Neorhizobium galegae: one gene and its partner. The protein of the gene in region 2 binds, or shares a complex with, the protein of the main gene of each other region. Links are inferred from orthologs where the notes say so. Each region holds a gene or a part of one and is shown on either strand. Other genes may lie near its edges. The genes, in order: tsaD and tsaB.

The links.
Region 1: the proteins of tsaB (region 2) and tsaD are in contact, whole or in part, in a solved structure (PDB 4WQ4), measured with the Escherichia coli proteins. The link is inferred for Neorhizobium galegae from one-to-one orthologs.

The regions. Positions count from the first base shown.
Region 1 is NZ_CP090095.1:4,249,114-4,252,336, forward strand. What follows is about bases 1-2,909. They hold tsaD (tRNA (adenosine(37)-N6)-threonylcarbamoyltransferase complex transferase subunit TsaD), read right to left. Parts: upstream 2,050-2,909; coding sequence 952-2,049; downstream 1-951. Other genes in these bases: LZK81_RS20950 (NAD(P)H-dependent glycerol-3-phosphate dehydrogenase), read right to left, coding at 1-955; hemC (hydroxymethylbilane synthase), read left to right, coding at 2,121-2,909. Outside these bases: more of hemC, read left to right, coding at 2,910-3,050; LZK81_RS20965 (uroporphyrinogen-III synthase), read left to right, coding at 3,055-3,223.
Region 2 is NZ_CP090095.1:572,169-575,479, reverse strand. What follows is about bases 132-3,128. They hold tsaB (tRNA (adenosine(37)-N6)-threonylcarbamoyltransferase complex dimerization subunit type 1 TsaB), read right to left. Parts: upstream 1,965-3,128; coding sequence 1,299-1,964; downstream 132-1,298. Other genes in these bases: LZK81_RS02790 (universal stress protein), read right to left, coding at 2,665-3,128; LZK81_RS02795 (NifU family protein), read right to left, coding at 1,983-2,549; LZK81_RS02805 (GNAT family N-acetyltransferase), read right to left, coding at 787-1,281; LZK81_RS02810 (Fur family transcriptional regulator), read right to left, coding at 317-745; LZK81_RS02815 (lysophospholipid acyltransferase family protein), read right to left, coding at 132-320. In the rest of the region: more of LZK81_RS02815, read right to left, coding at 1-131; more of LZK81_RS02790, read right to left, coding at 3,129-3,144; trpS (tryptophan--tRNA ligase), read right to left, coding at 3,280-3,311. UniProt on the Escherichia coli protein: Required for the formation of a threonylcarbamoyl group on adenosine at position 37 (t(6)A37) in tRNAs that read codons beginning with adenine.

The DNA of each region.
Region 1 (3,223 bases), 3.7 Mb from region 2 along the record:
CCATGGCCGTCATGATATCGAGCTTGCCATCGATGATGTCGGCCACCGCATGGGTGACCGGCAGTTCGACGGAGAATTTTTCACCGAGACGCGCCGCGACGGAGGCCGCAAACGCTCCCTCGACCAGCGGTCCACCCACCGTTTCCGCAGGGTCGCCCCTGCCCAGCGCGATGCCGAAACGCAGGTTGCGCGATTGATGGCTGGTGCCGGTCAGCACGAGATCGCCGAGGCCCGACAGACCCCGCACCGTATCCGCCTTGCCGCCCATCGCCTCGATCAGCCGCGACATTTCGGCCAAGCCCCGCGAGATCAGCGCCGCACGCGCCGAATCGCCGAGCCCCGCGCCTTCGATAATGCCGCAGGCAATCGCCAGCACGTTTTTCAGCGCCCCGCCGAGCTGCACGCCGATCCGGTCGGTCGAGGCATAAAGGCGGAACGTGCGGCTGGAAAGCGCGGTGGCAAGCCGGTCAGCCAGCACACGATCGTCCGCCGCAATCGCCATCGCCGTCGGCAGGCCGCGAGCGATGTCGGCCGCAAAGCCCGGCCCGGACAGCACGGCGACCGGATGATGCGGCAGTTCCGCTTCCAGAACCTCGGTCAGCAGCCGGCCGGACGACTTGTCGATGCCCTTGGCGCAGGTGACGACCACCGCGCCCTCTGCCAGATAAGGGCCGTAATGCCGCGCCGCATCCGCCTGCGCCTGCGAAGGCATGGCGAACAGAACGAGGCTCGCCTCGCCGATCGCGTCCGGTTCGGCGGAAAACTCCAGCGCATCCGGCAGGGGCACGCCGGGAAGGGCTGCATCATGCACCCGGTCATCGCGCAGATCGCTCATCAGCGAGGGATCGCGGCCGATCAAGGTCACCGGATGTCGGCCTTCCAGCGAAATCACGGCGGCAAGTGCCGTCCCGAAAGCACCGGCACCGATGACGACGATCCGTTCCCGAGTGCTCATGCCTTGGCTCCTCGCTTGCCGGACCCGAGCAGGGTCTTGGCATCCTTGTCGAGCGGCCAGCGCGAGCGGGGCGCCACGTCCATTCCGTCGGTCGGCAGATCTTCCGCCATCCGCTCGAGCCCCGCCCAGGCGATCATCGCCGCATTGTCGGTGCAGAGCCGGAGCGGCGGCGCGATGAAGCGGAAACCGTTCTCGATGCAGAGCGCCTGCAGCGTCCGGCGGATTTCCTGGTTGGCGGCAACGCCACCCGCGACGACCAGCGCCCGGTCGACATCGAGATGCGCGAATTCCTGTTTGAAGCGGGCGAGCCCGCGGCCGATGCGGTCGCGCAGCGTCCGCGAAACCGCCTTCTGGAACGAGGCGCAGATATCGGCAATATCCTGCTCGCTGAGCGGCGCGATCTCGGTCGCCGCCTGGCGCACCGCCGTCTTGAGGCCGGAGAAGGAGAAATCGAGCCGTGCCTCGCCGACCAGCGGCCGCGGCAGCGAAAACCGGTCCGGATTACCCTTCAGCGCCGCCTTTTCGACAGCCGGTCCGCCGGGATAGGGCAGGCCGAGCAGCTTTGCCGTCTTGTCGAAGGCTTCGCCGAGCGCATCGTCGATCGTCGTGCCCCAGCGCTCGTATTCGCCGACGCCGCGCACCAGCACCAGCTGGGTATGACCGCCCGAGACGAGCAGCATCAGGTAGGGAAAGGAAAGCCCGTCGGTCAGCCGCGCCGTCAAGGCATGGCCTTCGAGGTGATTGATCGCCATCAGCGGCTTGCCGGCAGCCCGCGCGATCGCCTTCGCCGTCATCAGCCCGACGATCAGACCGCCGATCAGACCGGGTCCGGAGGTCGCGGCAATCGCATCGATTTCGTCGAGCGACACATTGGCGCGGGTGAGTGCTTCCTCGATCAGGCCGTCCAGCGCCTCGACATGCGCACGCGCAGCGATCTCCGGCACGACGCCGCCATAAGCGCTGTGTTCGTCGAGCTGGGAGAGCACGACGTCGGAGAGGATTTCGCCGCGGCCGTCCTCATGACGCGCGACGACGGAAGCCGCCGTCTCGTCGCAGCTAGTTTCAATGCCGAGGATGCGAAGAAAGGTCGCCATGGGCCTATCGATAATTGCGATGCCGGATAAACCGGTCTACGAAAGCTTCCGGTAACAATGGAATGACGCGGATGCAAACAAAACCTTTCCGGATCGGCACGCGCGGCAGCCCGCTGGCACTCGCCCAGGCCTCCGAAACCCGTGCCCGGCTGATGACGGCGCATGGCCTGCCGGAGGACATGTTCGAGATCGTCGTGCTGTCGACGACAGGCGACCGGATCACCGACCGGTCGCTTTCGGAGCTCGGCGGCAAGGGCCTGTTCACCCAGGAGCTAGAGGAAGGACTGATCTCCGGCGATCTCGATTTCGCCGTGCATTCGTCCAAGGACATGCCGACAAAACTCCCGGAAGGCCTGCGCCTTGCGGCCTACCTGCCCCGCGAAGATTTTCGCGATGCCTTCATCGGCCGCACGGCCCATACACTCGCCGCACTCCCGGACGGCGCGACAGTCGGCTCCTCGTCGCTGCGCCGCCAGGCGCTGATCCGCCGCATCCGGCCGGATATCGACGTCATCACCTTCCGTGGCTTGGTCGAAACCCGGCTGCGCAAGCTGAACGAAGGCCAGGTGGATGCGACTCTGCTCGCCTATGCCGGCCTGAAGCGCCTGGCAAAGGAAGATGTGGTCACCGAACTGCTCGACCCGGAAGATTTTCCGCCGGCACCGGCACAAGGCGCGATCTGCGTCGAAAGCCGCATCGGGGACGCCCGTATCGATGCGCTTCTCGATCCGATCAACGACCGCCCGACCTATGATGCGGTCTCCTGCGAACGCGCCTTCCTGGCAGCGCTCGACGGCTCCTGCCGCACCCCGATCGGCGGTTACGCCATCTGCGAAGGCGACCATCTGAAGTTCTCGGGCCTCATCCTGACGCCGGATGGCCGCAAGGAACATTCGATCGAGACCGAAGGCAAACGGGCAAACGCTGAAAAGCTTGGACGGCAGGCGGGCGAAGCGGTCCGCGCGGCGGCCGGCACCGATTTCTTCGAAGGCTGGTCGTAAAGCCATGCGGGTCGTCGTCACCCGCCCCGAAAGCTCGGCCCGCCGGACCGCCGAACGGCTGCAGGATCTCGGCCATCAGCCGGTCCTGCTGCCGCTGACGAGAGCGGTCCATCATCCGGACGCTGCCGAGGCGGCGTTCGCCGGCCCGCATGCCGCGCTCGCCGTCACCAGCG
Region 2 (3,311 bases):
TTGGCGAGCGTGCCGAAGACCGGCCATTCCGACACTTCCATCTTGGCAATGAAGACCACGTCGGCGATTGCGCCGAGCACCAGGATATCCTTCCACGACGCATGATTGCAGGCAAGCATCAGCGGCCGGCGGCGATCCAGCGTTCCGTGAACATGAATGCGGATGCCAAGCAGAAAACAGGCGGTCTTATGCCAGTAGCGCGGGATATAGCGGCGGATCTTGAGGTCGAAGGCGAGGCCGAGGAGCTGAAACGGCAACAGGGCCAGCGTAACTGCGAAAAGAGCGACGAAAACGAAGCCGATCCGCGCCCAAGTAATCACTTATCGTCCTTGTCCAGCGGAATGCCGTAAAGCTCCAGCCGGTGGCCGACGAGACGGAACCCGTGCTCCCGGGCGATGCGTTCCTGCAGCGCCTCGATTTCCGCCGAGCGGAACTCGATGACATTGCCGGTGTTGAGATCGATCATATGGTCGTGATGTTCCTCAGGCACGGTCTCGTAACGCGAGCGGCCGTCGCGGAAATCGTGACGCTCGATGATCCCTTCGTCCTCGAACAATTTTACCGTGCGGTAGACTGTGGAGATGGAGATACGCGGATCGACCTTGGAGGACCGGCGATAGAGTTCCTCGACATCCGGATGGTCAACGGACTCCTGCAGGATACGCGCGATCACGCGGCGTTGATCCGTCATTCGCATGCCTTTCTCGGCACACAGCTCCTCCAGGGTCTTGGAAAGGTCTGTCATGTCGTTTTGGCCTTCGAAACGTTCCCGTAGAAACTAACGGACTAACGAAGAACGCGGCTCATGACAAGCGCCGTGGATCGCCTCCCGTCCGGCCCGGCATAATAGGCGGGGCGCTCGCCCACTTTCTGGAAACCGAGCTTGCGATAAAGCTCGACGGCAGGGCGATTCGCCGCCTCCACTTCGAGGAACATGCTCTCTCCGCCGCGCGCCGCCGCCTCGCGCAGGGCGGCCTGCATCAGACGCCAGCCGAGCCCCACCCGGCCGAATTTCTCGTTGACGGCGACCGTCAGGATCTCCGCCTCGCCGGCCGCTTCCCGCGACAGAACGAACCCACCGAGCGGCTTGGAGAAAAACGCATTGGTCTGACGGGCGATAAAACCGAAGACATTATGCTGCAGGAGCAGGTTCTGGAATTCGCCGTCACTCCACTGACGCGGAAATCGTTGGCCATGCAGCTCGGAGATCTCCAGGCAGTCGCTCGCCTCCATCGGCACGACTTCGAAATACGGCTTCCAGGTCAGGTAATCGTCGAGCATCGGCGCAGTCTGTACATTCACGAACGGGCAAGGGCAAAACCGGTCTGCGGTTTCGCATCTGGTCCACGAAGATACAATGGTTTGGGACGTTGCGCATCCACAGGTTTTTCGGCGGCGATCCGGGCGACCACGGCAATATCGAAACGATCCCGTCCGTCATGTTCTGCAACTCCCTTGCCAAGGGAGTGTTCGGCCCAGGAGCCGGTCATTGGTGCCGAAAGAGACCTGGCGAGTTCCGAAGCATCCTCTGGCGAAAGTGCTGCGGGTTGGCTCAACGCCTCCCCATTGGCGGAAAACGCTTGGGTGTAGACCTCGTTGCGCTTGGCATCCATGGCAACAACGACCGGCTGGCCTTTATGTTCGCCAAGAAACTTGGCTGCGAGGGCCTCAAGCGTGGTCACTCCGACCGTTTCCAAGCCGAGGGCAAGCCCCAGGCCACGGGCGGCGGCAACCCCGACGCGAATGCCGGTGAAAGAGCCGGGGCCTATAACGACCGCGACGCGTTCGACGGCTTTGAGAGGAAGACCGGCTGCAGCGAGCGCTTCGTCGATGACCGACATCAGCCTTTCGGCATGGCCCTTGCCGATCGTCTCGGTGACCTCAGACAGCACTTTGCCCGCGGCGCTGTCATAGAGCGCTGCGGAGCAATCCACCCCGGCGGTATCGATGGCGAGAACAATCATTCAACGGTGCCGGCGGGCTCAGAGCGCTTCGACGGCCTGCACTTCCGGAACGAAATGCTTGAGCAGGTTCTGCACGCCGTGCTTCAGCGTCGCCGTGGAAGACGGGCAGCCGGAGCATGCACCCTTCATGTTGAGGTAGACCGTGCCGTCTCGGAAACCCTTGAAGGTAATGTCGCCGCCATCCTGGGCGACGGCCGGGCGGACGCGGGTTTCGAGCAGTTCCTTGATCGTCGCGACGATGGTTTCGTCGTCCTCGTCGAAGAACTCACCTTCCTCGTCAGAAGCTTCCGCAAGCGTGGACGTACCACCCATGACCGGCGCGCCGGACATGAAATGCTCCATGATCGAGCCGAGGATCGCCGGCTTCAGGTGCTGCCATTCGGCGCTTTCCTTGGTGACGGTGATGAAGTCGTAACCGAAATAGACGCCGGTGACGCCGGAGATGCCGAACAGGCGCTCGGCCAACGGAGATGCTTCCGCCTCGCCGGCGTTGCGGAAATCGGCGGTGCCTTTATCCATGACGACTTTGCCAGGCAGGAACTTCAGGGTCGCCGGATTGGGGGTGGCTTCCGTCTGAATGAACATCTCGTCTCTCCTGGGGCACGGCGCCCCTCGCAAATTTAGAACTCTTCAAAAGAAGATAAGCCGTATCAGCTTTTCGTTCAAGTGCTCCTTTGCCTGCGCAAGATCAAGTCCGCAATCATGCCAGCGCGTCAATTTCCTCGGCCGTCAGCGTGTCGGGCAGCACGGTGACGGGAATCGGGAAGGCGGCAACGGCGGACACCAGGGGTCCCGGCCCTTCCTTAGTGGAGCCGGCCGCCAGGACGAGGACCGCGATATCGCGGTCTTCCTCGACCAGCTGGATGATCTGTTCGCTGGCGTTACCTTCGCGGATGACGATTTCCGGATCGATACCGATCGTCTCGCGCACCTTCTGGGCGGCCTTGGCCATCACCGCATCCGCCTCTTCGCGGGCCTCAGCACGCATGATCTGCTCGACGCCCAGCCATTGCTGGAAATCGCCCTCGGGAATGACGAAAAGCAGGACGAGACCGCCGTTGGAGTTCTTGGCGCGGCGCCCCGCGTAATGAACCGCCTTTTCACATTCCGGCGTGCCGTCGATGACCGCCATGAACTTGCGCCGGTGCCCTTCAAGTCGCGAAAGCCGTTTCGATACCATGCCGCCCCTCCTTCGCACGTAGACGACCCAAGCAGTCGTGATGCGGAACTTATACCAACCGAAAAAAATGAAAACCCGCCACGAATGTCGTGACGGGTATGCAATCTTTGCGTGACTCGAAAGGCGCCGATGATCTCAGCGCAGGAAACCGACGATGTCGAAGACGT